DNA from 3 places in the Streptomyces sp. NPDC048479 genome. Region 3 is predicted to be linked to each of the others. Evidence: riboswitches for the same ligand, from Rfam matches in the RefSeq annotation. Region 3 holds a riboswitch; each other region holds the start of a gene.

Region 1 (10,138 bases), on a different contig from region 3:
GCAGCCGCCCGCGGCGACCGGTGTGCCGTCCTTGTCGTCCGTGGCGAGGCCTGCGACACCGCCGCCCTCGTTAACCCCGCGCAGCCAGGCGATTTCGCCGTCGGTCGGGTCCCCCGACTCGCCGTACGCGAGATGCTGCACGCCCGCCGCGGCGGTGTACCCGGCCTCGTCGGAGGGCTCGGTGAGGCTGACTCCGTCGACCGGCGCCGGGGCTATGAGGGATTCGGGCGTGCACGCCAGCAGTGGTGCGCGGCGCTCGACCGTGAAGCCGGCCGCGAGCAGAGCGGGCTCGACCTCGGGGGCGCACGACGGCAGGAACTCCAGGCGTGGCTGCCGGTCGCGCTCGCGGAAGACGGCGATCAGAGCGTTGACCTCTTCGGTGGTCGGCTCCGCGCCATGGTCGGGGATGGCGTAATTCGCCGGTGGGATCGCCCAGTTGGGGTTGTAGCGCACGGTGAAGGGACCGACGCGGACGTGGTCGGGCGTGCGGAGCGTGAGCGTGCGTACGTAGTTCTGGACGTCGACGTCCACGGGGGGCTCCTGCCGCGATCGGGATCTTGGGACGCCGGGGATGGTGTCACTTCCGTGCGCGGCCGGGCAACCGGTTTGCGAGCGGTTCGCGGTCCCTTCGGTGGCGCGGGCTCTGCGGCGGGCTACACGGGGCGGGCCGCACCCGCGAAGGGCATCTGGTCGATGGGCGCGATACGGACGGGGGCGCCGGGACGGGGCGCGTGGATCATCTGGCCGCCGCCGATGTAGAGGCCGACATGGGAGATGCCGGAGTAGAAGAACACCAGGTCGCCAGGGGCGAGTTGAGAGAGGGACACGCGTTCGCCGGTGTTGATCTGGGTGTAGGTGGTGCGGGGCAGTGAGACGCCGGCGGAGCGCCAGGCGGCCTGTGTGAGACCGGAGCAGTCGTACGAACCCGGGCCCGTCGCACCCCATACATAGGGCTTGCCGAGTGCTCCGTACGCGTACGCGACGGCATGCGCGGCACGGGAATTGGGGGCCCGGAGCGAGCCGCGCGGGACGGCGGAGCGGTCGGCGCGGGCATCCGCCGCTCCGCCCGTACCGCCGTAGGCGGAGTTGTACGCCGCGCGCTGCTCGGCGGTCATCCGGGTCAGCAGACGCTCGGCGGCGGCGAGCTTCTCCCGGACGGTGGACTTGTGCTTCGCCAACTCGGTCTGCCGGGCCTCCAGAGCTCTCATCCGCTCGTCGGCCCGCGCCTTCAACCGTGCGATCTCCACCAGTTGTTGGTGTACGCCGGTGATCGCGTCCGCGTGCCGCTCGCCGACCCGCTCGGCGAGCGCGGCGCGCTCCAGATACTGGTCGGGGTCGGAAGTGAGCGCGAGCTGCAGGCCGGGGTCGATACCGCCGGCGCGGTACTGGGCGGTGGCGATCGAACCGAGCGCGTTCCGTGAGGTGTTGAGCCGCTCGGTCCGGCGCCCGGCCTCGTCGCGCAGCGCGTCCAGTGACTCGCGCGCCCTGCCGGTCTGCTCCTTGGCCTCGTTGTACTTCTCGGTGGCGGCCTCCGCCTCCTGGTACAGCTTGTCGACCTTGGCCTTGATCTGTGCGGGGCTGAGGCGGGGCTCGGCGTGCCCGGCGCCTTCGAATGCGGTGGCGGTCGCTGCACCGGCGAGCGCGAGAGTGGCGGCGGTACGGGCGGCGGGCCCGGTGAGCGGATGCTGCTTCGGTTTCCGGTGCGCTGCCACGAGGGCGTCCACGTCCTTCCGTTCCCTGCCGGTCCGAGGCAGAGTCCGACGGCGGACCGCACAGGGGGAGCGGCCCGCCGCCGGATCTCTCGGCGGTGGTGACTGACGGCCGCCCGGGAGCTCGGCGGCGGTGGGGAGTCGGTCACCTGAGGGAGGACGCTAAACCTGGGGGTCACGGGAAAGAGGCGTAAGGACCGATGTTGGCCAAAGGTGGACATGAGGGTGCGCCTTGTGAGAGCCCTGCCCAGGGTGCCGGACCGCATTTCCGTACCGGAGTGACCGATGAGGCGAACGAGGCCCACCTGCCCGGAGAGCGGTGGTATGGGGGCGGTTAGGCTCCGCCTCATGGACGTACTCATCAATGTCTTCGTCGCCCTGCACATCATCGGCATCGCGTCGCTGCTCGGCGGCTTCCTCACTCAGATGAAGGCGATAGGCGTGGGAGAGGCACGCTTCATTCCGGCGATGCTGCACGGCGCGCTGACGATGCTGGTCACGGGCGTGGTGCTGGTGGGCCTGAACCAGGCGGACGACCAGGCGGTGAACAACCTCAAGATCGGCATCAAGCTGGCGGTGCTGATCGTGATCCTGGGCCTGGTGTATGTGAAGCGGGACGAGGAGAAGGTGGAGAAGGCGCTGTTCGGGGCGGTGGGCGGACTGACGGTGGCGAACATCTTCATCGCCACGCTCTGGACGTGAGAACGCCGCTCCCGATGTGAGAGCGGCGTTCTCCGTACGTGGCACGTCTTCCGTACGTGGTCCTCCGTACGTGGCCTTCCGTGCTGGGAACGCCCGGGCGCGGTCGGGTCCGGGCGTTCCACTTGTTCCGCTGTGCCGGTTGTTCCGCTATGCCGGACGCACGCTGCCGTAGATCGGCATGTAGTAGATCGACTCCTCGCGGACGTTCGCGCCGGGCTTGGGCGCGTGGATCATCTTGCCGTCGCCGATGTAGATGCCGACGTGGCTGATGTCGTCGTAGAAGAAGACCAGGTCGCCCGGGAGCAGATCCTTTGTCGCGATCCGCTTGCCGACCTTCACCTGGTCCCAGGTGGTGCGCGGCAGATCCACGCCGGCCGCCTTCCAGGCGGCCTGGGTCAGTCCCGAGCAGTCGTACGAGCTCGGGCCCGTGGCGCCCCAGACGTACGGCTTGCCCATCTGCGAGCGGGCGAACGAGAGGACCTTGTCGGCCTTGGCCGCGTACGCACCGTCGCTGGTGCCTGTGCCTGTGCCTGTACCCGTGCCGCTGTCGCCGCCCGGCTGCTGCGCCTGCTCCCGGCGCTTGCGCTCCGCCTCCGCGTCGGCGCGGGCCTTCGCTTCCTCCTTGGCCTTGGCCTCGGCCTTGCGGCGCGCCACTTCCTCCTTCTCGCGCTCGATCGCCGCGAGCCGCGCCTTCTCCTCGGCGGTCAGCTTCGACAGCAGCGAACGCGCCTCGCTCAGCTTCGCCTGGACTTCCTGCTTGCTGGTGCGCAGCGCCTTCTGGGAGTCCGTGAGCGACTCGAGGCTCTTCGTCGCCTCCGCGCGCTGCTTGGCGGCTGCGGCTCGCTGGGTCTCGTAGTCGTCGATGACAGTGCGCTGACGGTCGGTCATCCGGTCCATCAGCTGTGTCTGGTCGAAGTACGCCTGCGGGCTGTCCGCGAGCAGCAGGGCGGCGGTCGGGGTGACCGCGCCCGTGCGGTACTGCGCGGCCGCGTAGTTGCCGAGCGTGCGCCGGGACTCGTTCAGCTTGTCCGTGCGCTTCGCGGCATCGTCGAGCAGCTGGTCGACCTCGCGCCGCTTCTCATCGGTGGATTCCTTGGCCTTGTTGTACTTTTCGGTCGCGGTGCCGGCCTGCCGGTACAGATCGTCGACCTTCTTCTGCACCTCTTCGACGGAGGGCTTCGGCTCGGTGGGCGCGGCGTTGGCGCTCTGCGTGGACAGCAGGGTGACGGAGGCGAGGGCAGCCGTCGTGAACCCGACGGCGGGGGAGTTGGCGCGTAGTCCTGCCATTCCGGTACGGGTACGCGGTTTGCGATGCGACGCCAAGGCCGGCATCTCCTTCTTCCGTGGACCGCCTACCGGGTTAGCTGTCGGGTTCGGGCGGAACGGAAGGTCGCCCTACGGACCGAGGGGGAACGGTCCGATTCACCCCAGGTTGTGCATGGTGGGTCCCCGGTTCCGAACTCCCGTGAAGAGAGCTCGAATTCGGCGCAGGCCGCCCGATTCGGCGCGAGTCGCCAGGGGGGTACGGGCCGCCTGATCGAGCACGCTAGCCAACTCGTGTGGTTGCTGTGAAGGTTGATGTTCGATATGTCCGATACATTTTCGTGACCTTCCCGGCTGAGTGAGGAGTCGCTCACGGGCCGACGCCGCGCGACAGCGCAGCGGAGCGGCCTGATCGCGCAGCGTCGTCGGGCTCCTCGTCGGTCTCGTCGCCCGAGTCGCTGCCCGAGTCGTGCCGGAGCCGCTCTCGGAGTCGTATCGCAATGCGGCCGCGGGCTGTCAGTGCGGCGGCCTAGACTCGTAGAGCGATGAGCAGCCTCTTTGACGACAGCTTCCTGGCGGACCTCCAGCCCAGCGCGGAGCAGCACCCGCCACCGCCCGAGGACTCGGCCCCGGAGGAGATCCCGGACGATCTCTTCCAGGGCGCATTTGACGTGCCTCCGGCCCGGGACCCGTACTACCGCGACGGCGCCCCGCGTACCGTCGTGGACCCCGCCGCCCTGCTCGAGGGGCTGAACGAGCAGCAGCGTGCCGCCGTGGTGCACACCGGGTCGCCGCTGCTCATCGTGGCCGGCGCCGGGTCCGGCAAGACCCGGGTGCTGACCCACCGGATCGCGCATCTGCTGGGGACCCGCAGCGTGCACCCCGGCCAGATACTGGCGATCACCTTCACCAACAAGGCCGCCGGCGAGATGAAGGAGCGCGTCGAGCAGCTCGTCGGGCCGCGCGCCAACGCCATGTGGGTCATGACCTTCCACAGCGCGTGCGTCCGCATCCTGCGCCGGGAGTCCAAGAAGCTCGGCTTCACCTCGTCGTTCTCGATCTACGACGCCGCCGACTCCAAGCGACTGATGGCACTGGTCTGCCGCGATCTGGACCTCGACCCCAAGAAGTTCCCGCCGAAGTCCTTCAGCGCGAAGATCTCGAATCTGAAGAACGAGCTGATCGACGAGGAGACCTTCGCCGACCAGGCCGTCGACGGTTTCGAGAAGACGCTCGCCGAGGCCTACCGCATGTACCAGGCGAGGCTGCGCGAGGCCAATGCCCTGGACTTCGACGACATCATCATGACCACCGTCCACCTCCTCCAGGCGTTCCCGGACGTCGCCGAACACTACCAGCGGCGCTTCCGGCACGTCCTGGTGGACGAGTACCAGGACACCAACCACGCTCAGTACACGCTCGTACGCGAGCTGGTGGGGACGGGCCACGAGGACCTGCCGCCGGCCGAGCTCTGCGTGGTCGGCGACGCGGACCAGTCGATTTACGCCTTCCGCGGCGCGACCATCCGTAACATCCTCCAGTTCGAGGAGGACTACCCGGACGCGACGACGATCCTGCTCGAGCAGAACTACCGCTCGACGCAGACGATCCTCTCCGCCGCCAACGCCGTCATCGAGCGGAACGAAAGCCGCCGGCCCAAGAACCTCTGGACCAACGCCGGCGCCGGCGCGCAGATCACGGGCTATGTCGCGGACACCGAGCACGACGAGGCGCAGTTCGTTGCCGACGAGATCGACCGGCTGACGGACGCGGGCGACGCGAAGGCAGGCGACGTCGCCGTCTTCTACCGTACGAACGCCCAGTCCCGTGTCTTCGAAGAGATCTTCATCCGGGTCGGGCTGCCGTACAAGGTCGTCGGCGGAGTGCGCTTCTACGAGCGCAAGGAGGTCCGGGACGTCCTCGCGTATCTGCGAGTCCTCGCCAACCCCGAGGACAATGTCCCGCTGCGCCGGATCCTCAATGTCCCCAAGCGGGGTATCGGCGACCGCGCGGAGGCGATGATCGACGCGCTCGCGCTGCGCGAGAAGATCACTTTCCCGCAGGCGCTGCGCCGTGTGGACGAGGCGTACGGCATGGCGGCCCGCTCCGCCAACGCCGTGAAGCGCTTCAACGTGCTCATGGAGGAGCTGCGCACCGTCGTCGACTCGGGCGCGGGGCCGGCGGTGGTGCTGGAGGCCGTCCTCGAGCGGACCGGATATCTCGCCGAGCTGCAGGCGTCCACCGACCCGCAGGACGAGACCCGTATCGAGAACCTTCAGGAACTGGCCGCCGTGGCGCTCGAGTTCGAGCAGGAGCGCGGCGAGGAGGACGGTGCGGGCACGCTCGCCGAGTTCTTGGAGAAGGTGGCGCTCGTCGCCGACTCCGACCAGATCCCGGACGAGGACGCGGACGGATCCGGTGTCATCACGCTGATGACGCTGCACACCGCCAAGGGCCTGGAATTCCCTGTGGTGTTCCTGACCGGCATGGAGGACGGCGTCTTCCCGCATATGCGTGCCCTCGGTCAGGCGAAGGAGCTGGAGGAGGAGCGGCGGCTGGCGTACGTCGGCATCACGCGCGCCCGCGAGCGCCTCTATCTGACGCGGTCGTCGATGCGCAGTGCGTGGGGTCAGCCCTCGTACAACCCGCCGTCGCGGTTCCTGGAGGAGATCCCGGGCCGCCACCTGGAGTGGAAGCGGACGGGCCCGATGGCCGCGCCCGCCGGTCCGACGTCCGGCATCGCCTCGTCGCTGTCGTCGTCGCGCTCACGGTCGGGCGGCGGTGCTTCGGGGTTCGCCACGCGACGTACGAGCGACAAGCCGGTGATCGCGCTGGTCGTCGGCGACAGGGTCACGCACGACCAGTTCGGTCTGGGGACCGTGGTGGAGGTGACGGGGTCGGGGGCGGACGCACAGGCGACGATCGATTTCGGGGACAAGCCGAAGCGGCTGCTGCTGCGGTACGCGCCGGTCGAGAAGCTGTAGCGGGCTTCGTCGCTTCGTCGTTGCGTCGCTTCGGCGGGTCGTCGCTGCGGCGGGTTGTCGTTACGTCGCTTGGTCGTTACGTCGGGTCGAGGCCGTGGCTGCGAAGCCACGGCAGCGGGTCGATCGCCGAGCCGCCGCCTGGCCGGACCTCGAAGTGGAGGTGCGGTCCGGTGGAGTTGCCGGAGTTGCCCGAGTACGCGATGACGTCACCGGCCTTGATCGAACCGGAGCGGATCTTGGTGCTGCTGAGGTGGCAGTACCAGGTCTCGGTGCCGTCGGGCGCGGTCACGATGGCCATGTTGCCGTAGGCGCTGTTCCACTGCGTACGGACGGTCCCGTCGGTCGCGGCCATCACCTCGGTGCCGTACGACACCGGGAAGTCGATGCCGGTGTGCACGGACATCCAGTTGACGCCGGCCTGGCCGTAGTACGCGCTCAGGCCCTGCTGTTTCACCGGCAGTACGAACTTGGGGCGCATGGCCTCGCGGCGCTTGGCCTCTTCCTCGCGCTTTTTCTTCTCCGCCGCCTGGCGCGCCTTGAGGTCGAGGCGTTCCTGGGTGCGCGACGCGCGGTCGCCGAAGTCGCGGGCGTCGGCGCTGAGAGCGGCGAGCTGCGTGTCCATCTTGTTGTTGGCGGCGACGGTTTTGACGGAGGCCGGATCGGCGGCCGCCAGGTTGGTCGTGTCGTCCTTGGTGTTGCTGCCGCTTTCGGCGAGGCCACCGACGGAGGCGGCGGCGATACCGGCGACGCCCATCACACAGGCGGAGGGTACGGCGACGGTGAGGAGCGCCGAGCGCTTGGCGGGGGTACGGCGGCGGCCTCGGCTTCCGCCGGAACGGCGGACGGGGCGGGGTGTGACGGGGGTGACGGGGGTGAGGGCTGACGGCTCGAACTCGGCCTCGTGGTCGTGGTCGAGTTCCGAGTCGAGTTCGGAGTCGTGGTCGAGTTCGGCTGCGGGCCCGGCTTCGCTGTCGGACTCCGCCTCGAACTCGGTGTCGGTGTCGAAGTCCGGCTGAGGCTCCGGCTGGAAGTGGGCCTCGGTCTGGAAGTCCGGCTGGTGCTCGGTCGTGTACTCGGCCGGGTTCTCGTAGCCGGTCTCGTACCCGGTGTCGACCGTGAACTCGGGCGCGGGGCTGAACTCCTGCTCCGGCGTGAACTGTCGCGGTACGAAGGCCTCCGCGCCCGTGTTCCAGGCGGTGGCGTCGTATGCGCCGGTGTCGAAGGCGGGCGCCGCCCACTGGCCGGTCGTGTCGTAGGCAAAGGTGGCCGCGGCGGTCTCGTACTGACCGGTCTGCGCGGTCTGGTCCCAGGCGCTGGCGTCCCACTGGCCTGTGGTGTCGTACTGACCCGTCGTGTCGTACTGACCCGTGTTGCTGTACTGACCGGTGTTGTACTGACCGGTGGTGTCGTGCAGGCCGGTCGTGTCCCATTGGCCCGTGTTGTCCCACTGGCCTGTGGTGTCGTACTGACCTGTCGCGTCGTACTGCGGGAATTGCTGCGTCTGCTGAGGCTGTTGGGCCTGCTGCGTGGCGTAGACGTCGTAACCGGGAGTCTGGTGAGACCCGGTGTCCCATTGGCTGCTGTCGTACTGACCGCTGTGGTTCGCCTCGTGGCTGCCCGGAAGGGCGCCGAAGAGGGGGTCGGCGTCGTAGCCGTCAGTGGAGTACCCGTCGTGTCCGACGTACCCGGCGTGGGCGTGCTGGTCGTTCACCAACTTCTCTCTCGCCTCGGCAGCAGGACCTGGGTTCCGGGGCCCGGGAGAGCGGGGAGCCCCAGAGGGAAAGCAGTGGCGCGACTGTACCCGGCGGTATGCGACGGCGACAATCTTCCGCAGGTTTTAGGCAATCAGGAAACGGGCATTCGGCCGTGTTTCGGGGAACTGTGGGCACAGCTTTGGCCCTACGTTCGAAATGTGTTCGACGTACGGTTGCCTGGTCGGACGCTGAATCGGGCGCCGAATCAGGCGACCGAGACGGCTCCCGAGGTGCCTGCCTCCGACTCGCTCGATTCGAGCGCCTGGCGGATGCCGGTCGCGACGGCGGAGTGGACCGGCAGGGCGAGATGTCCGATTCCGCTTACGCGCACGTTCTGCGCGATGAGGTCCGGATGGTCGATGCAGGCCGTCTCGACCGGGACCATTATCTGGTCGAGGTCACTCCAGAAGCTGACGAAACGGGTACGGCATCCGGGTGCGGGCGCGCGCAGCTCCTCGATCACGGCGGATCCCGGACGCATCTGGCGAACTATGGGATGTGCGCTCGCGAGCGGGGCGACGGCGGTGCCCGAGTGCGGGGTGCCGAGCGTGACCAGGGTGCGTACCCGCTGGTCGCCGCCGAGGCGCTGTACGTAGTAGCGGGCGATCAGGCCGCCGAGGCTGTGCCCGACGATGTCGACCTCGCGATGCCCCGTACGTGCGCAGATCTCCTCTATGTGCCGGCCGAGCAGATCGGCGGCGGCGCGGATGTCGCAGGTCAGAGGGGAGTAGTTGAGGCACTCGAGATGGTGCCAGCCGTGCCGGGCGAGGGAGCGGCGGAGCAGGACGAAGACGGAGCGGTTGTCGACGAAACCGTGGAGCAGGACGGCGGGCGGGTGTGAGGGGCCCGCGGTGGTCGGCAGGGCCGCGGCCTGGGGCGGCAGCTCGGCGTTCCTCGGTCCGGGGTGGTCGGGGGTGCGGCGCTCCGGGGTGAGGCCGGAAGGGTAGAGGAGCAGATGCCCGGCGAGGATCGCCAGCTCGAGGGCGGTGGCCCGCAGCAGCGCGGCCGAGATTCGTAGGTGTCGCACGGGGCGCAGACACAGTGGAAAGAAGGGCAGGACCTTCATGGCCGACCTCCCGAACGGCACGCCGGAGACGGCTCTGTCCCCCGTTGTGCCCTCATGGGGCGCCGCTCAGGCTCTTGTACGGCTCTGTGCCCGTGCCGGGCCGGTGTCGAAGGGGTCGCAGCACCGCGCCGTGCGGCTGACGGCGCGGTGCTGCGACGACCCTGTAGCGGCTCCCCGTGCGACCGTTCCCGCTGCGGCTTGTGTGCCGCGTGATGCGGGTACGACGCATAGCGAACATGTCCCACGTGTGATTTCCCCCTCCCTATCCACCGTGAAACGGCGGGTTGCGGGATGCTGGAGATAACGTTCGTTCACTTTCCCGGACCTTGGTCGGTGCGGGACCCGTGCCCGTGGCGGCGCAGTCGGTATGTGGAGGCAGTGATGGGTGTGACTGGTCCGATCCGCGTGGTGGTGGCCAAGCCGGGTCTCGACGGCCACGATCGCGGGGCCAAGGTGATCGCGCGGGCGCTTCGCGACGCGGGTATGGAGGTCATCTACACCGGGCTCCACCAGACCCCTGAGCAGATCGTGGACACGGCGATTCAGGAGGACGCCGACGCGATCGGCCTGTCCATCCTGTCCGGGGCGCACAACACGCTGTTCGCGAAGGTGATCGAGCTGTTGAAGGAGCGCGAGGCGGAGGACATCAAGGTGTTCGGC
Region 2 (10,138 bases), on a different contig from region 3:
GAGTAGTACGGGACGGCGGCGAGACCGGCGCGGGCGGCCGCATCCTGGCGCTCACCCTCGTACGTCTCGCGCGAGACGAGGTTGTAGTGCGGCTGCAGCACCGAGTAGCGGGCCAGACCCTCGCGCTCCGAGAAGTCCAGGGACGCCTGGAGCCGCTCGACGCTGAGGTTGGAGGTGGCGATGGCGCGGACCTTGCCGTCCTTCACCAGCTGGTCGAGGGCGGTGATGATCTCCTCGACGGGGACGGCCGGGTCGTCGAAGTGCGTGTAGTACAGGTCGATGTAGTCGGTACGCAGCCGGCGCAGCGACTCCTCGGCCGCGGCCGCGATATTGGTGGCGGAGAGGCCCCTGTACTGGGGGTGGGCGCCGACCTTGGTGGCGACGACGACCTCGGAACGGTTGCCGCGCGCGGCAAGCCAGTTGCCGATGACGGTCTCGGACTCGCCACCCTCGTTGCCCGGCCCCCACGCGGAGTAGACGTCGGCGGTGTCGATGAAGTTGCCGCCGGCGGCCACGTACGCGTCGAGCACGGCGAAGGACTGCTTCTCGTCGGCGGTCCAGCCGAAGACATTGCCGCCGAGGCAGAGCGGAAAGACGGCCAGGCCTGAGGAGCCAAGGGTACGGAGGGAAGTCATACCTTGATCAACAGCCAGACCGGGCCGCGCTATTCCGTTCACGCCAGGACTGCCGTGAAGTGCTCACGCCAGGACTGCCGGGCACTGCGGCGCTCGATCAGACAGTGAGGCCCTTGCCCTGGAGCCAGGCCATCGGGTCGATGCCCGAACCGCCCGGGGTGTGCACCTCAAGGTGCAGATGCGGGCCCGTGACATTGCCGGTCGCGCCCACGCGGCCGATCGTCTCGCCCGTCGTCACCTTCTGACCCACGCTGACCGACATCGACGACTGGTGGCAGTACCAGACCTCCGTACCGTCCTCGAGCTCCAGGACCGTGCGGTAGCCGTACGAGCCCGACCAGCCCGCCGACTTGACGGTCCCGCCGTGCACCGCCTTGACCGGCGTGCCCGTCGGGGCGGCGAAGTCCAGGCCGGTGTGGTAGCCCGAGGACCACATGGAGCCGGCCTCGCCGAAGGTGGAGGTGATCGTGTACGCGGAGGTGGGCAGCGCGAAGTTCGCGGCCAGCTTGGCGAGCCGCTCCGCCTCCGCCTTGGCCTCCGCGGCCGCCTCGGCCGCCTCGGCCTTCTGCTTCGCGGCCTCGGCCTTCGCCTCCGCCGCCGTCTGCTGCTGCTTCGCCTCCGCCGCGGCCTTCTCGGCCGCGAGCTTCTCCGCGGCCGACTTGGCCCCGGCGTCCGCCTCGGCCCGCTGCTGATCGGCCTGCTGAAGGATGCGGGCGCGCAGGGCCTCACCGGCGCCGGCCGCGCCCGTGTCCGCCTCGGTGCCGTCGTCCGCGGCGAGGGTCATCGCCGTGAGCGGCGAGGTGTTCGCGTTCCCCGACTGCGCGTCGGCGCCGTCGGACATGAAGGCACCCACACCCGGCAGTGACGCGGCGTCGGGCAGCTTGTCCTTGATCGAGTCCGGAAGGTCCGGCAGCGATATGGAGACCGGCGGCTTGTCCTGCGCGCTGGCCATGCCGCCCGCGCCGACCGCTGCGATCACACCGACGCCGAGCACCGTGGAGCTTCGGGCGAGTCCGCCGCGCTGCTTCATGACACGGTGCCGGCCGCGCACCGGACGAACGGAGTCCTCGGTGGGGTTCCATTCCTCCCATGCCCGCTCCGCTACATCGTCGCCGAAGAAGTCGGATTGAAAGGGGGATTCGGGTGCGGGGGCAGGGCTGTTGGACGCCACGGAGGCGTACTCCTTTCCTTCCTTCTCGCCTACCGGGTTAGCTGACGGGTTCGGAGCAGGAAGGTCTCCTACGAGCGCTTCGACCGCGAACAGAGCGGCAAAAGGTACCCGATTCACCCCAATTGGTGGTTCCCCGGTTCCCTTGCGGGATTCGGCGCGTGCGCACGGTGCCGTCTCTTGCGACAGCTGGGACAACCGCGCTGCGTTATCGAACGTTAATAGACACCAGGGCGGGATTCCAAGCTGTTCCGACTATTCATTGAAGACAATGCCCTGGACTTACCGGGACACAAGCAGCCGGAGTCGGGCGACTTGATCGATGCCGGGACCGCACCGCACTTCTGACGGCGCTTCAAATGTTGTGCGGAGGGGTGTCCATCGACTACACACGGTACTGGCCCGTGTCTTCCTGCTCCCCTTCGATCACGCCTACGGTCCTGCGGCGCTCCGGCTGCCCGTCGAGCGGGCGGCTGACCGCCAGCAGCGCCATGTCGTCGTTGGGACCGCCGCCCGTATGCAGGCGTACATCGTCGACGATCGCGTCCAGCAGCTCCTCGGGGCCGGCGAAGAGCCGGCCGCCGAGCCGCTCGACGGGGTTGTAGAACGTACCGTCCGCGTTGCGCGCCTCGGTCACCCCGTCGGTGTAGAGGAGCAGCGTGGCCCCGGCCGGGAGCGGATACTCGTCCGCCAGGTCCGGCAAGGTCCCCAGATCACCCATTCCCAGCGGCAGCGCGTGCTCGGTCGGCTCCAGCTTGTCCAGGTCGCCGTCGGCGTGCAGCACCAGCGGCTCCGGATGGCCACGGTTCACCACCCGCACCACGCCCGCGCCACGCGGAATCTCGGCGAGTACGGCGGTGGTGAACCCCTCGAACACATCAAGGCTGCCCCGCCTCGTCCCCTCACGCGTGAGCGCCCGCTCCAGGCGCCCGGCGACGCCCTCGATCGATCTCTCCTGCTCTGCGGCCTCCCGGAACGCCCCGATGACCACGGCCACGGCCTCGACCGCCCCCATCCCCTTGCCCCGGACGTCGCCCACGACCAGCCGCACACCGTGCGGGGTGTCCTGCACGGCGAAGAGGTCGCCGCCGATGAACGCGTCCGCCTGCGCCGCCTCGTACCGCGCGGCGATCTGCAGCCCGCCGATCCGGTCGGCGGGCGTGGGCAGCACGGCGCGCTGCGCGGTCTCGGCGATGTCGCGGGCGGAGGCCAGGCGCCTGCCGCTGAGCCGTACCACCCGGTTGATGAAGAGCGCCAGGCCGGCGACGGTGACCACGGTGAACAGCTCGGTGTTCGCCGGGGTCAGGGTCAGGGTGCCGTTGTAGACGTGCAGACCCAGCACACTGACGACGGCGGCGATGCCGGTCAGCAAGGTGGCAAGAAAGGAGAAGAACGGCGCGGCGATCAGCGGAGCGGCGGCGAAGAGCGGAGATGCGGTGTACTCGGACGGGGTGAGGAGATCGAAGACCACGCCGGCAATGATCATCAGCGAGGGCAGCGCGAGGACAAGACGGTGAGCGCTGGCGCCGCCGTCCTGCTCTCGCTGCCCCACCAGTGATCTCCTGACCAGTCCAGCCACGGCTGCGGAAATTACCGCCCTCATCCCAGGTTGGCCGCAGCCGCGCCGGGCTGCGACTCTCGGTCGGCCAACCGGGCTATGGCGACTCTGGGGCCGGGTACGGACGGTTGGGGGCGGGTACGACAGTGGCCCGGCACTCTGATCGAGTGCCGGGCCACTGGCTGCAGTAGCGGGGACAGGATTTGAACCTGCGACCTCTGGGTTATGAGCCCAGCGAGCTACCGAGCTGCTCCACCCCGCGTCGGTGAACACAACCTTACGCCATCCGGAGCAAGATCAAATCCATTTTATGAGGCGGTCTGCTCCGAAGCCTCTCCGAAGGCTCTCCGTATGGCTGTGGCCCACGCTGCGCAGCACCCTCGCCGCCGGCCGTCCCGCGACGGACGCGGAACTGCTGAGGGTGCTGCGCAGCGGCAATGCGCGCTGTTCAGCGGCGGCGCAGGCGGAGTGCGGTGAGCGCGCCGCCGGCCGCGATCAGTACCGCGGCGGTGATCGCCGCGTACCAGGTGGAGCTGGACGATCCGGTGCTGGCGAGGGCGCCGGTGGTGGTGACGGGGTCGTTCGCGACGGCCGCCGCCGAGGTCGTGGCGGAGGCCGACGGGGTGCCGGACGGCGTCGCGGTCGGGGAGGGCGAGGCGGACGCGGTCGGGGAGGGGGTCGCGGTCGGGGAGGGGGTCGCGGTCGGCTTGCCGCTCGGGGCGGTGCCGCGCTCGGGGGCGACCGTGATCCTGCCCTGGGCCCCCAGGAACGGATGGATGTTGCCCTCGGTGAGCGACGTCGTCGCCTGCAGCGTGAGCTTGACCGGCTTCTGGATGCCCTTGAAGTCGATGACGCTCACGCGAAGGCGAGTGCGGTGCATGACGTAGCTCTTGCGGATGTCCGCCGGCTGCCACTTCTCCTCGCCCGCGAACTTCTTGACCTTGGTGTACCTGCCGTCCTCGCCGAGCTCCTCGATCACCAGCTCAGGGATCTTCCCCGCGGAGCCGGGCTCCTCGACGACCTCCAGGGTGGTCCTCAGGTCGGAGTCGAAGGTCACCCCGCCCTTGAGCTGGTGGACGATGTCGACGTTGCCCGTCGTGCCGGGCTTGATGGGAGCGTTCTCGTCGGTCTCGAGCGTCATGGAGGCGGGCCCGGTGCTGATCTTCGGGCTGGCCTCGAAGACCAGGGTGTCGTCGTTCTGGCGCTGGGTGTTCTCGGCCAGGTCGTCGGCCAGGAGCTTCAGATTGCCGTTGTTGGAGGGGTAGTTCTTGCCGAGGCCGACGGAGACCTTCCAGCTCAGCTCACCCTTGGCGGGCACCGAGAACGGGGCGTTCCTGCCCTTCTCGGCCGGGTAGAAAAAGCCCTGCGCGCCCGCGTCCTGCTGCCCGACGAACTCGTCCGTGGCCGGGGCGTTCACCGGCTGCACGTCGAAGATGAGGTGCGATGCCGCGATGGGGCTCGCGCCGTCCGTGTCGCCGACCATCCACGGCTGGAAGTCCACCGCCTTGTCCGCGGAGTTCTTCACGGTGAACGTGAAGGTCTCGCTCGCCCCGCCGCGGGTCAGCGGCCCGGACGGCGCCGGGGTGCCCAGCTCGATGGTGAGGGGCTTGCTCGAGGCCACCGGGGCGGCGTGGGCGCTGAGCGGGACAAGGGTGGTGCCGACGACGGCGGCGACGGTGAGCGCGGCGGCGGAGACGAAGCGAACGGACATGGTGGACTCCCCCCAAGGAATCGACTAGGGGCCGGACTGCCGGTGGATGGGCGACAGTCGGCCGTGCGTAAGAGCAGCGCGGCACAGCGCCGCTGCAGACGGTGAAGCGAGATGAGCGAGATGAGCGAGACAAGAGAAATGAGCGGTGAGCTCGCAGAGCGCACTGGATGAGAGTTCGCCTTCTGTCCGGCCCTGCACGGTCCCGGCTTGCGGCGATGTGCATATCTTCACCGCTCAAGATCGGCCGGGCAATCCCCGTACTGTCACCGCTTCGCAACAGCGTCCGGAAGGCGAAAATCCGCCTCTGACCTGGGAGTTGCCTCCAGTCGTCGGGTCCGGCTACGCAGGGGGCAGCAGCCGCGCGGCCCGCATCTGCAGGTAGCGCGTCTCCGGGACGCTGAGCGTGCGCTGTGCCGCCAACCGGTAGGCGGCTCGGGCGCCTTCGGCATCACCGGCCTTCTCCAGCAGGTGTGCCCGTACGGCGTCGAGCCGATGGTGCCCCGCCAACCGGTCCTCCAGCTCGGCGACTTCGGATAGCCCGGCCTCGGGGCCGTGCACCATGGCAACGGCCACGGCGCGGCCGAGCTCGGCCATCGGCTCGGGGGCGCGGCGTACGAGGATGTCGTACAGAGCGAGGATCTGCGGCCAGTCGGTGTCCTCGGCACGAGCCGCCTCGTCGTGCAGCGCCGCGATCGCCGCCTGCAGCTGGTAGGCCCCGGCCGGCCCCTCGGACAGTGCCTCCTCCACCAGCGCGCTGCCCTCGGCGATCGCCTTCCCGTCCCAACGGCTGCGGTCCTGCTCGTCGAGCGGAACCAGTTCGCCGTGCGGTCCGGTGCGGGCCGCGCTGCGCGCGTCGGTGAGCAGCATCAGCGCCAGCAGCCCGGTCACCGCCCCCTCCTGCGGCAGGAGCCGGCGTACGGCCCGGGTCAGCCGGATCGCTTCGGCGGCGAGATCAGCGCGGTGCAGATCGCTGCCGGAGGTCGCCGTATAGCCCTCGTTGAAGATCAGGTAGAGCACCTGCAGCACGGCCGCGAGCCGCTGATCGCGGTCCTCGCGCCCCGGCTGCCGGAACGGCACTCCCTTGACCTTCTGCTTGGCCCGGCTGATGCGCTGCGCCATGGTCGCCTCCGGCACAAGATGCGCACGGGCGATCTCGGCCGTGGTCAGCCCCCCGACGGCACGCAGGGTGAGCGCGACCTGCGCGGCCGGGGTGAGCGCGGGGTGACAGCACAGGAAGAGCAGGGTGAGAGTGTCGTCCTCGGACGGTGCGCGGCTCTCTCCGGGCGCAGGCGCCGTGAAGGCGTCTCGAGGCGTCAGCGCCGCGACCGTCTCCTCACGTCTGCGCCGGGCCTCGTCACTGCGCAGCGCTTCCGTGAGCCGACGGGACGCGACCTTGATCAGCCAACCGCGCGGATTGTCGGGCCGGCCCGCATCGGGCCACTGCTGCGCGGCCGCGAGCAGCGCCTCCTGTACGGAGTCCTCGGCCAGATCGAAGTGCCCGTACCGGCGCACCAGCGCGCCAAGGACCTGCGGCGCGTGCAGGCGCAGCAGGTCCTCGATGCCGGTCGTACCTCTCACACACAGCCTCCGCCGTCCTGGATGGGCCGGATGACCACCGGATAGGGGGGAGCCCCCTCGGGCGCCGGGCACGTCGCGACGCGCGCGGCGATCTCGGTGACCCGCTCCAGGCTCTCGCAGTCGAGAACCCAGTACCCGGCGAGCAGTTCCTTGGTCTCTCCGTACGGACCGTCCGTGATCACGGGCTTCCCGTCCTTGCCGGCACTGACGCAGCGGGTCTGCGCGGGCTCGGCCAGGCCGTTCCCGTCGACGAGCTCGCCCGACTCGGAGAGGTCGTTGTTGACCTCGCCCATGAAGGCGAACATCGCCTGCAGATCCTTCTCGCTCCAGGCCGGGCTGTGCGCGGACGCCTGGCCGCGCATGGCCTCGTAGTCGGCCTGCGAGCCCTGGACCATCACCAGATACTTCATGGTTTCGCTCCCTCGGATGCGTTGCCGCCCCTTGCGGGCAACTTTCACAGGAGACGTCGCGGCCGATGACGGATTCTCGACACCTCGCGGAGAAATTTTCCGGAACTACTCGTCAGGACCACTCGCCCGGAACGTCGTCCGGGGTGTCCGGGCGGCCCGGCCTGTGGGAGTCGTCCCGCAGGACCGGCTTGTGGAGTCATCCCCCGTTTCGCCCGTTCGGCCCGGCCGGACGTGCCCTCTCCGTGGCCATGAGCGGAAATGGATCAGGAGGCAGCAGCCCTCGGCGGCTACCGCACTGACGCAGGAGCACGGATGACGAACTCGTCGGAACCGCGGCAGGAACCGTCACCGGAACCTGCGCCGGAGGGCTCGGCGGCGGGCGGTCGGCCGCAGGGTTCGGCGGCGGGCGGTTCGGCGGCGGCGCGGATCGCGAGGAAGGTGTCATCGGCAGTCCTCATCGTCCTCACGTGCATTCTCGTCCCGGTGTCCGTAGTGACGGTCTGGGTGCACGACATCGTGCTCGACACCGACCGGTACGTCGCCACGGTCGCTCCCCTGGCGAGCAATCCGGCGATCCAGGACGCCGCGGTGAATCGCGCCGTCCAGGCGGTGGACGTCCGCTTCGACGCCAAGGAATTCACTACCAATGTGGCTGACTGGCTTCAGTCGCAGGGACTGCCGCCCCTCGCCGCGCAAGCAGTCAAGAGTTTCGCTCCGCAGGTGGCTTCCGCCGTCAACGAGGCGGTCGAGAAGGTTGCCCGCCGCTTCGTCGAGAGCGACCGGTTCAAGAAGGTGTGGACCACCGCCAACCGGATCGGCCACAACGCCGTCGATCACGCGCTCACCGGCAAGGGGCGCGGAGCGGTCGGCGTCGACGAAGGAACCGTCACCCTCAATGTCGGCACTGCCGTGGAGACCATCAAGAAGGACCTCGTCGACGCGGGACTGAAACCGGCCTCGAAGATTCCCACCGTCAACAAGCAACTGGTCCTCTTCAAGTCCGACGAGCTCGCCAAGGTCCAGAACGCCGCGCGTGCGCTCGATGTGATCGGCAACTGGATGCCGATCATCACCGTGCTCCTCGGTGCGGCCGGTGTGCTGCTCGCCCATCACCGCAGGCGCGCCCTGGCCAAGACCGCCCTCGGTGCCGCCCTGGCCTGCCTGATCTTTGTCATCGCCCTGGTCGTCGGCCGTAGCTACTACCTCAGCCACCTGCCGCCCCAGGTGCTGTCCCACGCCGCCGCCGGAGCGGTCTACGACACGCTTCTGCACTTCCTGCGCATCACACTCCGCACCGTGATCGTGCTTGGCGTGATCATCGCTGTCGGCGCGTACCTGATCGGACCCGGCCGACTGCCCCGCGCGGTGCGGGGCACGGCCGACCGCACCGCCGACTCCGTGGCGGGCTGGGGCTATTCGCACGGAGTGCACACCGGCGAAGTGGGCACCTGGACGGAGAGCCACCGCCGCTGGATCAACGTCGGCCTGCTTCTCGTACTGGCCCTGATCTTCGCCCTGTGGAACCACCCCACGGCGCTGACCGTACTGCTCCTGGTCCTGATCCTCCTCGCGGCCCTCGCCGTGACCTCTCTGCTGGCCGCGACGGGCCGCCGGACACAAGCGCCGAAGGACACCGGCACCCGCAGCGGGTGATGCGGGGTGGGGCGGAGCATCGCCTTCCATGGGTGAGCGCCGGACCACCGGAAGCGGCTTTTTCACCCGTTTCGGATGATGCCCACTCACCCGCCTCAGCCGGAAGCACCAGTGCGCGAAACCCACCGCCGGCCGACCGCCCGACGCGCTGCCGCTCATCGGCGCCGGGCCGCCTGCCTGGCGATCATGAACATGCGCGGTGAAGATTGACGTGTCGGCCCAAGTGCCGTCGGCACGTTACCTACGGTTCGCACGATACGTACGGTTGGCAGGACAAGGCAGCCGACAGCCAGATGGTGGTCGCATGCCCCGGAGCACAACCTCCGCAGCGCTGGACGGCGGCGGAGCCCCCCGTACCGCCCGGACACCGTCAGTCCACACGTCCGGAATCGGCATCACGGAGTCGCAGCTGCAACTGGCTCCGACCGGTGACCCGCTGCTGGCCGCGAAGTTCTCCGTGCCGTCCGTTCCAGGGACGTTCGTACGTCGCAAGCGCCTGCTGGACCGCCTCACGGACGGAACGGCGGGACCGCTGACCCTGATCACGGGCCCGGCCGGCGCCGGTAAGACCATGCTCGCCGCCTCGTGGGCGGTCGGGGCGACGGCACCGCACCCGGCGGTCGTGTGGCTGACCCTCGAGGACGACGACGGCGCGCCCGGCGTGTTCTGGACGTACGTCCTCGAAGCCTTCCGTCACCACCACGTGACGCTGCCCGACACTGTCGGCTCCCCCACGCGCGCCGACAACGTCGACCGTTCCCTGCTGGTCCGGCTGGCTTCCGCGCTGGCGCGGCTGGATCAGCCGGTGGTTCTCGTACTCGACGGCCTCGACCAGGTGCCCGACCGCGAGGTGGCTTCGGGCCTGGACTTCATCCTGAATCACGCGGGACCGCAGCTGCGCCTGGTGCTGATCAGCCGGGTCGACCCGCTGCTCCCTCTGCACCGCTACCGCGCCGAGGACAGCATCTGCGAGATCCGCGGCGCCGACCTGGCGTTCACCCGGCACGAGACCGCGACGCTGCTGCGGCGGCACGGCCTGGTTTCGTCGGCGGAGACCGTCGACGCCCTCACCCGGCGCAGCGAGGGCTGGGCCGCCGGACTGCGGCTGTGCGCCCTGGCCATGCAGCGGAGCGACGATCCGACCGGCTTCGCCCGGTCGTTCGCCCTTTCGCAGAGTGCCGTCGCCGACTATCTGCTTGCCGAGGTCGTCGAGGCCCAGCCCGCCGCCACCCAGGACCTGCTGGTGCGTACGAGCATCCTGAACCGGGTGCACCCACAGCTGGCGAACCTGCTGACCGGACGCGAGGACGCCGAGGGGATCCTGGCCGGGCTCACCCGCGCCAACACCTTCGTCGAACCGATCGGTGACACGCCCTGGTGCCGCTTCCATCCGCTGTTCACGGAGGTTCTCCACGCACATCTGCG
Region 3 (10,138 bases):
TGGGATGTTGTTCTTCCGTGCTGATCTCGATAGTTGTTCCGTGCTTCAACGAAGAGGAGATCATCGGCCGCTTCCATGAACATGTGACCGCGGAAATCTCCCTGCTCGGGCAGGAATTCGAGTTGGTCTATGTGGACGACGGAAGCCAGGACCGTACGCTCCCTCTCCTCGAGGAGATCGCCGCGGCCGACCCTCGTGCCCGCTATGTCTCCTTCAGCCGCAACTTCGGCAAGGAGGCGGCGATGCTCGCCGGCCTCCAGCATGCCGAGGGCGACGCGGTCGTCATCATGGATGCCGACCTCCAGCACCCGCCGGAGCTGGTCCGGCGCATGCTGCAGCTGCACCAGGAGGGCTTCGACCAGGTCATCGCCCGGCGCACCCGCAAGGGCGACCGGGTCACCCGCACCGTCACCGCCCGTGCCTACTACTGGCTGATCAACCGCCTCGTCGATGTGGAACTGGTCGACGGCGTGGGCGATTTCCGGCTGCTGTCGCGCCGTACCGTGGACGCGGTCCTCGAACTCACCGAGTACAACCGGTTTTCCAAGGGTCTCTTCGCCTGGGTCGGATTCCGCACCACGACCTTCGAGTACGAGAATGCGCTGCGTGAACAGGGCCGGTCCAAATGGAGTTTCGGAAAACTGCTCAACTACGGCCTCGACGGGCTGCTCTCCTTCAACAACAAGCCGTTGCGGGCCGCCGTCTATCTCGGGCTTCTGCTTGTCACGCTCGCCATGGCGTATGCCGCCTGGATTGTCGGTGTCGCCCTGGTGAACGGCGTGGACACCCCCGGGTATGTCACCCTTCTGGTGGCGGTCACCGCACTCGCCGGCGTACAGATGCTGATGCTGGGGGTGGTCGGCGAGTACGTCGGCCGTATCTACTACGAGGTGAAGCGGCGACCGCACTTCCTGGTGAAGGCCACCGACGCCGACCTTCCGCACCAGCAGGGAGGAGTACGGCGTACACGCACGGGGGAGCTCGTAAGACGATGACAGTCCGGGTCCAGATGGTCAGATTCGCCCTGGTAGGGGTGGTGAACACCGGGACGTACTACGGGATATATCTGGCCCTGCTGACCTGGCTGCCGTATGTCGCGGCGCATGTCATCGCCTTCGCGCTCAGCATGGTCGGGTCCTTCTTCCTGACCTCGTACTTCACCTACAGGACCCGCCCGACCTGGCGGAAGTTCCTGCTCTTCCCGCTCACCAACGCCGCGAACTTCGTCGTCACCACGACCGGTGTCTATCTGCTGGTGGACGTACTGCACTTCGGCAGCCGCTACGCGCCGCTGATCGCGGCGGGCGCGGCGATCCCGATCACTTTTGTGGTCTCCCGGACGATCATGCTGCGACCGGATCCGGTCCCGCGCGAGCGGGAGCCGGAGCCGGAGCGGGTGCCTCAGACCTGATACGGGAGCGGGCACTGTGCAGTCGGCCGGCTGACGGCCGCTCCGCGCATCCGCAACCGCAGGCGAATCGTTTGGCGAATCAGTGGCCCAGACCCCTGGGACTGCCTACCATCGATCACCGCAGGGTCTTGTGCACCGAAGCACAATCACGCCGGGAGGCTCCTTTGCACCGCCGCCGTCGCACCGCGCTCATCGTCTCCGCCGCGCTCCTCACCGCCGCGCCCCTCCTCTCCGCCTGCGGCAGTGACGCGCACCCAGGGGCCGCCGCCGTCGTCGGTGGCGAGCGGATCGATGTGTCCACCGTCCAGGCGAAGGTGAAGGACGTACGCGCCGCCCAGCAGCGCTCCCCCCAGTCCGCGCAGCTCATCAAGGACAGTGGGCAGCTCAGCCGCGCCAAGCTCTACGACCTCATCGTCGACCAGGTCGTCCAGCGCGCCGCCGACGACGCCGGCGTCAAGGTCAGCCGCAAGGAGGTCCAGGACGGCCGGGCCACCCTGGTCCAGCAGTCCGGTGGCGAGGAGCAGCTCTCCGCCATGTATCTGCAGCAGCGCGGCGTCGCCCCGGCCCAGCTCGACGACGTCGTACGCCGCGACATCCTGGTGAACAAGCTCGCCACCTCCCTCGGTGCGACGAACACCCCCGAGGGCCAGCAGAAGCTCAACCAGGCCTTCACCGCTGCCGCCAAGGCGCTGCACATCGACGTCAACCCGCGCTACGGCACCTGGGACGACCAGAAGCTCGAGCTCAGCAGCTACAAGGCCCCCTGGATCACCCAGGTCACCAAGGAGGAGCAGCCCGTCGAGGCGGGTGCTTAGTGCGAGGTAGGTTCGACGGGTGACCACAGAAGCACCCGTTGCCTCCGGCCGTATCGTCCTGCTCACCGCCAGCCACCGCGTCGCGCCCGGGCTGTTGTCCTGGCCCGCGTGGCAGACGCTGCACGCCGCCGACCGGGTGCTGTGCGCCGACGAGGGTCATCCGCAGCTGCCGTATCTGCGCGAGGCGGGTGTCGACGTCGAGATCGCCGCGCCCACCGCACAGGAGCTCGTCGACGCCTGCGCCGGGGGTACCTCCCAGGCCGGAGGCTCTGGGGGAGGCCGTACCGTCGTGGTCGTCCCGTCCGGCGAGGGCGACCGGGCCCTGACCGACGGGCTCGCCAGGCTGGCCGGGTCCGGACGGGTGCAGATGCCGGATCTGGAGCTGCTCCCCGGCTCGTACGACCTGCCCGGCGCCCGTCTCATCGACCTCGTCCAGGTCATGGACCGGATCAGGCTCGAGTGCCCGTGGTCCTCGCAGCAGACCCACAAGGGCCTCGCCAAGTACGGCATCGAGGAGGCGTACGAACTCGTCGAGGCGATCGAGGACGGCGACCGCGACGAGCTGCGGGAGGAGCTCGGGGACGTACTCCTCCAGGTCGTCTTCCACGCGCGCATCGCGGAGGAGGATCAGGACGAGCCGTTCTCCATCGACGACGTCGCCGGGACGATCGTGGAGAAGCTGATCCACCGCCATCCGCATGTCTTCGGCGACGAGAGCGCCGAGACGCCGGAGGACGTGAAGGAGCACTGGCTCCGCACGAAGGCCATCGAGAAGCAGCGGGACTCGGTCACGGACGGCGTGCCGCTGGGCCAGCCCGGCCTCGCGCTCGCCGCGAAGCTCGCCTCCCGGGTCCGTACCGCGGGACTTACCGTGCCGCTGCCCGCCGGCGAGGGCATCGGGTACGAACTGCTCGCCCTCGCTGCTCGTGCCGAGGAGGCGGGCACGGATCCGGAGGCCGCACTGCGCGCCGCTGCCCGGGCCTACCGGGATGCGATCCGCGTGGCGGAGGGCCACGCCGGTTAGTACCTTTCGTTGCCCCGGTGCAAGGAAGGCGCTCGACGGGAAGCCGGATAACGTCGGGGCGTGAGCAACACACCTGCCCCCGAACTCTTCACCTGGGAGTTCGCCACCGACCCCTACCCCGCCTACGCCTGGCTGCGCGAGCACGCCCCCGTGCACCGCACCCGGCTCCCCAGCGGGGTCGAGGCATGGCTGGTGACCCGGTACGCCGACGCCAAGCAGGCGCTCGCCGACCAGCGGCTGTCCAAGAACCCGGTGCACCACGCCGAGCCCGCGCACGCCAAGGGGAAGACGGGGATCCCGGGCGAGCGCAAGGCCGAGCTGATGACGCATCTGCTGAACATCGACCCGCCCGACCACACCCGGTTGCGGCGGCTGGTGTCGAAGGCGTTCACTCCGGGCCGGGTCGCCGAATTCGCGCCGCGGGTGCAGGAGTTGACGGACCGTCTCATTGACACAATCTTCGAGAATCAGCACAGCGTGGAGAAGGGAGAGGCGGACCTCATTCATGAGTTCGCGTTCCCACTCCCCATCTACGCCATCTGCGACATGCTCGGAGTCCCGCGTGAGGACCAGGACGACTTCCGCGACTGGGCGGGCATGATGATCCGGCACGGCGGCGGGCCGCGTGGCGGTGTCGCTCGTTCTGTGAAGAAGATGCGTGGCTATCTCGCCGAACTCATCCACCGTAAAAGGGAAGATCCGGGCGACGATCTCATCTCGGGCCTCATTCGCGCCAGTGACCACGGCGAGCACCTCACCGAGAACGAGGCCGCCGCGATGGCCTTCATTCTTCTCTTCGCGGGCTTCGAGACGACGGTCAATCTCATCGGCAACGGCGTCTACGCGCTGTTGCGCAACCCGGCGCAGCGGGAGCGGCTCCAGGCCTCCCTCGCGGCCGGGGAGAGCGAGCTGCTCGCGACAGGTGTCGAGGAACTGCTGCGGTACGACGGGCCGGTGGAGCTCGCGACCTGGCGGTTCGCCACGCAGCCGCTCAGCCTCGGCGGACAGGACATCGCCGCCGGCGATCCCGTACTCGTCGTGCTCGCCGCGGCCGACCGGGACCCGGAGCGGTTCACGGACCCGGACATTCTCGACCTCTCCCGGCGCGACAACCAGCATCTCGGGTACGGGCACGGCATCCACTACTGCCTCGGTGCGCCGCTCGCCCGGCTGGAGGGGCAGACGGCGCTGGCGACGCTGCTCCGCAGGATGCCCGACTTGCGGCTTGCGGGAGATCCGGCCGATTTGCGATGGCGCGGGGGGCTCATTATGCGCGGATTGCGCACTCTGCCCGTTGAGTTCACACCTCGATAAATCTGACGAAGCGTCAAGACTGTGACTTTCACGTGATCTCCGCTGCATCGACTTGTGACCAGCGTTCGAATGCGGCTACCTTCACCGTCGTCCCACCAGTCACATCTGTGGTCAGGCCTGTGGTCAGATCCGCGGACATGGCTGTAGTCACGTCTGTAGTCACGCGAAAGGCAACCGCATGCGCTCCGGGAACGGACGACACCGCCGACCCCGCCAGGCTCCGGCCATCGTCGTCGCGGCAGGGGTGACTGGATCGGCCATCGCCATCCCGCTGCTCGGCGCCGGATCGGCCTCCGCCGCCGACGCCTCCACGTGGGACCGCGTCGCGGAGTGCGAGAGCGGCGGCATGTGGAGCGCAGACCTCGGCAACGGGTTCTACGGCGGTCTGCAGCTCTCGCAGGAGACCTGGCAGGACTTCGGCGGTACGGCGTATGCGCCCACCGCCGACCTCGCGAGCCGCTCCCAGCAGATCGCGGTCGCGGAGAAGGTCCTCGACGCGCAGGGTCCCCAGGCGTGGGCCACCTGTTCGCTGTTGTCGGGGCTGACGAACGACGGCGCCGCGACCGGTGTCGACCCGGGCGCCATGCCGTCGCCGGGGCAGAGCACCCCCGCGCCGCCGGCCGCGTCCGCGGAGCCCTCCGCCGGGACCTCCGGATCCGCCGAGCCGTCCGCCGAGCCGTCCGCGGACTCCTCCGCGCCGGCGAGCCCCAAGGCGTCGACCCGGCCGTCCGGGTCGGCGAAGCCGGGTGCGGGGCAGGACGCCGGCGCCGACAGCGGCACCGGCAAGCACCGTGGCGCCCCGGAGGAGGCCGAGCCGGGCAATACGGACAATCCGCGCGAAGATGCCCGCCATGCCTCGCGAGGTGACGGTGCGACACGTGACGAGGTCGACAAGACCGGCAGCGACGGCAAAGCGGACGCCCTGCCCGGCGAGTACACCGTCCGCCCCGGCGACAGCCTGTGGGCCATCGCCGACGAGCAGAAGCTGACCGGTGGCTGGTCCGCGATCTACGAGGCGAACCGCGAGACGGTCGGCGCCGATCCGGATCTCATCCTCCCTGGCCAGAGCCTCGATCTGGACGTGAAGTAGCGGCAGTTCGCCGATGTATGTCCGAGTTTGTTCAACTGAGACATGGGTCTCTTTGTCCCAACTGGCATATCTCGCCCCTCGGGTCCGGTTGTTCCGCTTCTCACCTGCGGAAACGAGAGTTCCCTGAGCAGCGAAATGGGCGATTTCTCCCCGATGTTCGTCTTTGGACATCGGGGAGAGCTGTGTCTACGGTCTGAACCGCTCGCCACCGCGGGCACCACTGACCGTCACGCCGAATCCTGCCGCCGGTCGGGGGGAGTAGTCGTTCGCACAGAGCGCCGAAGGCAGGAGCGGGGGACCCAAGGTAAGCGCCGGGCCCGGCCGTTGAGAGCAGTACGCAACGGCCGACGGACCGGCTTGGGGTGAAGCTGCGCGCAGGACGCGCGGCCGGGCAACTCACTTGGCCCGAACCCGACAGCTCACCTCGTAGGCGTCGGTGAGGAGATGTTCCATGCTGTTTTCCAGCAAGAACAAGCACCGCCGCCCGACCGTTCTTGATCGGACTGCCCGTATCGCCGCGTTCGCCGGTGTCACCGGTGCCGTCGTCGCCGCCCCGCTGATGGGCGCCACCTCCGCCTCCGCCGCGACCGCCTCCGAGTGGGACAAGGTCGCCCAGTGCGAGGCCGGTGGCAACTGGTCCATCAACACCGGCAACGGCTTCTACGGCGGCCTGCAGTTCTCGGCCTCCACCTGGGCCGCGTACGGCGGCACGGCGTACGCCTCCTCCGCCGACCAGGCCTCCAAGTCCCAGCAGATAGCGGTCGCCGAGAAGGTCCTGGCCGGGCAGGGCAAGGGTGCCTGGCCGAACTGCGGCGTCGGCCTGTCCAACGCCGCCTACAACGGTGGCTCCGGCACCACGCAGCAGGCGCAGCCCGCCCCGAAGCCCGCCCCGAAGCGCGCCGAGGCCCCCACGACGCGCTCCGAGCGCCCCGCCGCCCCGGCGAAGTCCGCGCCCGCCGCCAAGGGCTTCAAGAAGGGCGACGGCGAGTACAAGGTCAAGGCCGGCGACACCCTCGGCACGATCGCCGAGGCCAAGAAGGTCAAGGGCGGCTGGCAGAAGCTGTTCGACCTCAACAAGGACATCGTCAAGGACTCCGATGTGATCTTCCCGGGCCAGCAGCTCCACCTGAGCTGACCCCGGGTCCCAGACTCCGGTCCGGCGCGTCTCCCCCCCGTACGCGCTGGGCCGGGTCCCAGCCCCCGGTCCGGCGCGTCTCCCCCCGTACGCGCTGGGCCGGGGCGCTGTCTGTCCCGGTCGGTACCCGTCGTTACCGGTCCTTGCCGGGCCCTCGTGGCGTTACCCGCAGGTAGTTCACGTGCTGTTTGTCCTGCGCCGCGAGTCTTCGGGGCGTTTTTCGTCCCAGCGGGCGGGCAACGGCTGGCCGATGCCGTGGAGCCGGTTAGGCTCATGTCGCAAGGCCAAGAGACCCTGCACTTCTCGCGTCACATCCCAGAAGGAGATGCTCGTGCCGTCCATCGACGTCGTCGTAGCCCGGGAAATCCTGGACTCCCGAGGCAACCCCACGGTCGAGGTCGAGGTTGGCCTCGACGACGGCAGCACGGGCCGTGCTGCTGTTCCGTCCGGCGCCTCCACCGGTGCGTTCGAGGCTCTTGAGCTCCGCGACGGTGACCAGAACCGCTACCAGGGCAAGGGCGTCGAGAAGGCCGTCCTCGCCGTCATCGAGCAGATCGGCCCGGAGCTCGTCGGCTACGACGCCACCGAGCAGCGCCTGATCGACCAGGCGATGTTCGACCTGGACGCCACTCCGGACAAGTCCTCCCTCGGTGCCAACGCCATCCTCGGCGTCTCCCTCGCCGTCGCGCACGCCGCCTCCGAGGCCTCCGACCTGCCGCTCTTCCGCTACCTCGGCGGCCCGAACGCGCACCTGCTGCCCGTTCCGATGATGAACATCCTGAACGGCGGCTCGCACGCCGACTCCAACGTGGACATCCAGGAGTTCATGATCGCGCCGATCGGCGCCGAGTCCTTCTCCGAGGCCCTGCGCTGGGGCGCCGAGGTCTACCACACCCTCAAGTCCGTCCTGAAGACCAAGGGCCTCTCCACCGGCCTCGGCGACGAGGGCGGCTTCGCGCCGAACCTGGATTCCAACCGCGCCGCCCTGGACCTCATCCTCGAGGCCATCAAGCAGGCCGGTTACGCCCCGGGCAAGGACATCGCGCTGGCGCTCGACGTCGCCGCGTCCGAGTTCTACAAGGACGGCCTGTACGAGTTCGAGGGCAAGTCCCGCTCGGCCGCCGAGATGACCGAGTACTACGAGGAGCTCGTGGCGGCCTACCCGCTCGTCTCCATCGAGGACCCGCTCTTCGAGGACGACTGGGCCGGCTGGAAGGTCCTCACCGACAAGCTGGGCACCAAGGTCCAGATCGTCGGCGACGACCTGTTCGTCACCAACCCGGAGCGCCTGGCCCGCGGCATCGAGGACGGCGCCGCGAACGCGCTGCTCGTCAAGGTGAACCAGATCGGTTCGCTGACCGAGACCCTGGATGCCGTGGAGCTCGCCCAGCGCAGCGGCTTCAAGTGCATGATGTCCCACCGCTCCGGCGAGACCGAGGACGTCACCATCGCCGACCTGGCCGTCGCCACCAACTGCGGCCAGATCAAGACCGGCGCCCCCGCCCGCTCCGAGCGCGTCGCCAAGTACAACCAGCTGCTGCGTATCGAGGAGATCCTCGACGACGCCGCGGTGTACGCGGGCCGCTCCGCCTTCCCGCGCTTCAAGGGCTGATCACCGGCTGACGCCCTGTCATTCGCGCTGTGCATCCAGAGAAGTGAATGGGTGGCAAAGGCGTAGCGAAGCGAAGCGTCCCCGGTCACGGTCCCGTACCGTGTCCGGGGACGTACGCGCGTAATGGGGAGGTGAGACCATGGCACGCAAAGGGGACCAGGACCGGTTCTCCACCGCGACCAGGCTGCGGGTGCTCGGCGAGCAGACCGCGGCCCGCGTCTACCGTTCGCAGAGCCGCCGGCAGGACCGCCGCTCCCGGCTCACCGGCCGGGCGGCGTTTCTGACCCTGGTGATCTGCTCGCTGGTCGTCGCCCTCGCGTACCCGATGCGTCAGTACGTCTCCCAGCGCGCCGACATCGCCGAGCAGAGGCGCCGGATGGACGACGCCGAGCAGCAGGTCGAGCGGCTCAGGGACGAGAAGGCGCGCCTTCAGGACGACAGGTACATCGAGCGGCTGGCCCGCGAGCACCTGCACTTCGTGCTTCCGGGAGAGACTGGGTACACGGTGATCGACCCCGAGGCCGCCGAGCACCGCCGTACCGACGAAGGCGCGGCGGACCGTCCCTGGTACTCGAACGTCTGGGACGGCGTCGACAACGCCGACCGCAAGTAGCAGCCGAGTAGAACCAAGGCAGGCATGGAAACGCCCCCTCCCACCACCGACCCCACTGAGCCGACCCACGCGGACATCGCCGCGTTCAAGGAGCAGCTCGGCCGCCCGCCGCGCGGTCTGCGCGCGATCGCGCACCGCTGCCCGTGCGGCCGGCCCGATGTCGTCGAGACCGCTCCGCGGCTCCCCGACGGCACCCCGTTCCCGACGCTGTACTACCTGACCTGCCCGCGGGCCGCGTCGGCGATCGGCACGCTCGAGGCGAACGGCGTCATGAAGGAGATGACCGAGCGCCTGGCGACCGACCCGGAGCTGGCCGCCGCGTACCGCGCCGCCCACGAGGACTACATCGCGCGCCGTGACGCGATCGAGGTGCTGGAGGGCTTCCCCAGCGCCGGCGGCATGCCCGACCGGGTGAAGTGCCTGCACGTCCTGGTCGGCCACTCGCTCGCGGCCGGGCCCGGGGTCAACCCGCTGGGCGACGAGGCGATCGCCCTGCTCCCCGAGTGGTGGCGCAAGGGCCCCTGTGTCGCGCCGTGTGAAGAAGCCGCGCCCCGCGAAGAAGCCGCGCCCCGCGAAGAAGCCGCGCCCCGCGAAGAAGCCGCGGCTCGTGAAGAAGGGGACAAGGAGTGACCCGGGTCGCCGCCGTCGACTGCGGTACGAACTCCATCCGCCTCCTCGTCGCCGACGCGGACCCCGAGACCGGCGAGCTGGTCGACCTCGACCGGCGGATGATCATCGTCCGGCTGGGTCAGGACGTGGACCGCACCGGACGGCTCGCGCCCGAGGCGCTGGAGCGGACCTTCGCGGCCTGCCGCGAGTACGCCGCCGTCATCAAGGAGCACCGTGCCGAGAAGCTCCGCTTCGTGGCCACCTCCGCCTCGCGTGATGCCGAGAACCGCGACGAGTTCGTCCGCGGCGTCCTCGACATCCTCGGCGTCGAGCCCGAGGTGATCACCGGCGAGCAGGAGGCGGAGTTCTCCTTCACCGGCGCCACCGGTGGCCTGCCGGGCCACGAGGAGCGCCTGGTCGTGGACATCGGCGGCGGCTCGACCGAGTTCGTCGTCGGCGAGGAGCACGTGCTGGCCGCGCGGTCGGTCGACATCGGCTGCGTACGGCTCACGGAG

What was found. Region 3 has a riboswitch for cyclic di-AMP ahead of AB0D12_RS16790 (transglycosylase family protein). Riboswitches for the same ligand answer to the same signal wherever they lie in the genome.
Region 1: it holds a riboswitch for cyclic di-AMP, as region 3 does, so the genes downstream of both, AB0D12_RS08950 (NlpC/P60 family protein) here and AB0D12_RS16790 (transglycosylase family protein) in region 3, are expected to answer to the same signal.
Region 2: it holds a riboswitch for cyclic di-AMP, as region 3 does, so the genes downstream of both, AB0D12_RS20770 (M23 family metallopeptidase) here and AB0D12_RS16790 (transglycosylase family protein) in region 3, are expected to answer to the same signal.

The regions. Positions count from the first base shown of each region.
Region 1 is NZ_JBEZKA010000004.1:287,471-297,608, forward strand. Features, by position in the region: gene AB0D12_RS08935 (GNAT family N-acetyltransferase) at 1-531, opposite strand, end outside; gene AB0D12_RS08940 (NlpC/P60 family protein) at 654-1,724, opposite strand; gene AB0D12_RS08945 (hypothetical protein) at 2,058-2,411, shown strand; gene AB0D12_RS08950 (NlpC/P60 family protein) at 2,559-3,743, opposite strand; cyclic di-AMP (ydaO/yuaA leader) riboswitch at 3,746-3,909, opposite strand; gene pcrA (DNA helicase PcrA) at 4,220-6,658, shown strand; gene AB0D12_RS08960 (M23 family metallopeptidase) at 6,735-8,369, opposite strand; gene AB0D12_RS08965 (alpha/beta fold hydrolase) at 8,618-9,478, opposite strand; gene AB0D12_RS08970 (cobalamin B12-binding domain-containing protein) at 9,860-10,138, shown strand, end outside.
Region 2 is NZ_JBEZKA010000012.1:211,770-221,907, reverse strand. Features, by position in the region: gene AB0D12_RS20775 (aldo/keto reductase) at 1-635, opposite strand, end outside; gene AB0D12_RS20770 (M23 family metallopeptidase) at 733-1,806, opposite strand; cyclic di-AMP (ydaO/yuaA leader) riboswitch at 1,818-1,973, opposite strand; gene AB0D12_RS20765 (PP2C family protein-serine/threonine phosphatase) at 2,189-3,355, opposite strand; tRNA gene AB0D12_RS20760 (tRNA-Met) at 3,550-3,623, opposite strand; gene AB0D12_RS20755 (hypothetical protein) at 3,810-5,072, opposite strand; gene AB0D12_RS20750 (sigma-70 family RNA polymerase sigma factor) at 5,412-6,650, opposite strand; gene AB0D12_RS20745 (YciI family protein) at 6,647-7,060, opposite strand; gene AB0D12_RS20740 (hypothetical protein) at 7,373-8,713, shown strand; gene AB0D12_RS20735 (LuxR C-terminal-related transcriptional regulator) at 9,018-10,138, shown strand, end outside.
Region 3 is NZ_JBEZKA010000009.1:160,465-170,602, forward strand. Features, by position in the region: gene AB0D12_RS16760 (glycosyltransferase family 2 protein) at 18-995, shown strand; gene AB0D12_RS16765 (GtrA family protein) at 992-1,411, shown strand; gene AB0D12_RS16770 (SurA N-terminal domain-containing protein) at 1,576-2,226, shown strand; gene AB0D12_RS16775 (nucleoside triphosphate pyrophosphohydrolase) at 2,246-3,250, shown strand; gene AB0D12_RS16780 (cytochrome P450) at 3,311-4,564, shown strand; gene AB0D12_RS16785 (transglycosylase family protein) at 4,743-5,654, shown strand; cyclic di-AMP (ydaO/yuaA leader) riboswitch at 5,921-6,102, shown strand; gene AB0D12_RS16790 (transglycosylase family protein) at 6,106-6,789, shown strand; gene eno (phosphopyruvate hydratase) at 7,115-8,401, shown strand; gene AB0D12_RS16800 (septum formation initiator family protein) at 8,541-9,014, shown strand; gene AB0D12_RS16805 (DUF501 domain-containing protein) at 9,039-9,644, shown strand; gene AB0D12_RS16810 (Ppx/GppA phosphatase family protein) at 9,641-10,138, shown strand, end outside.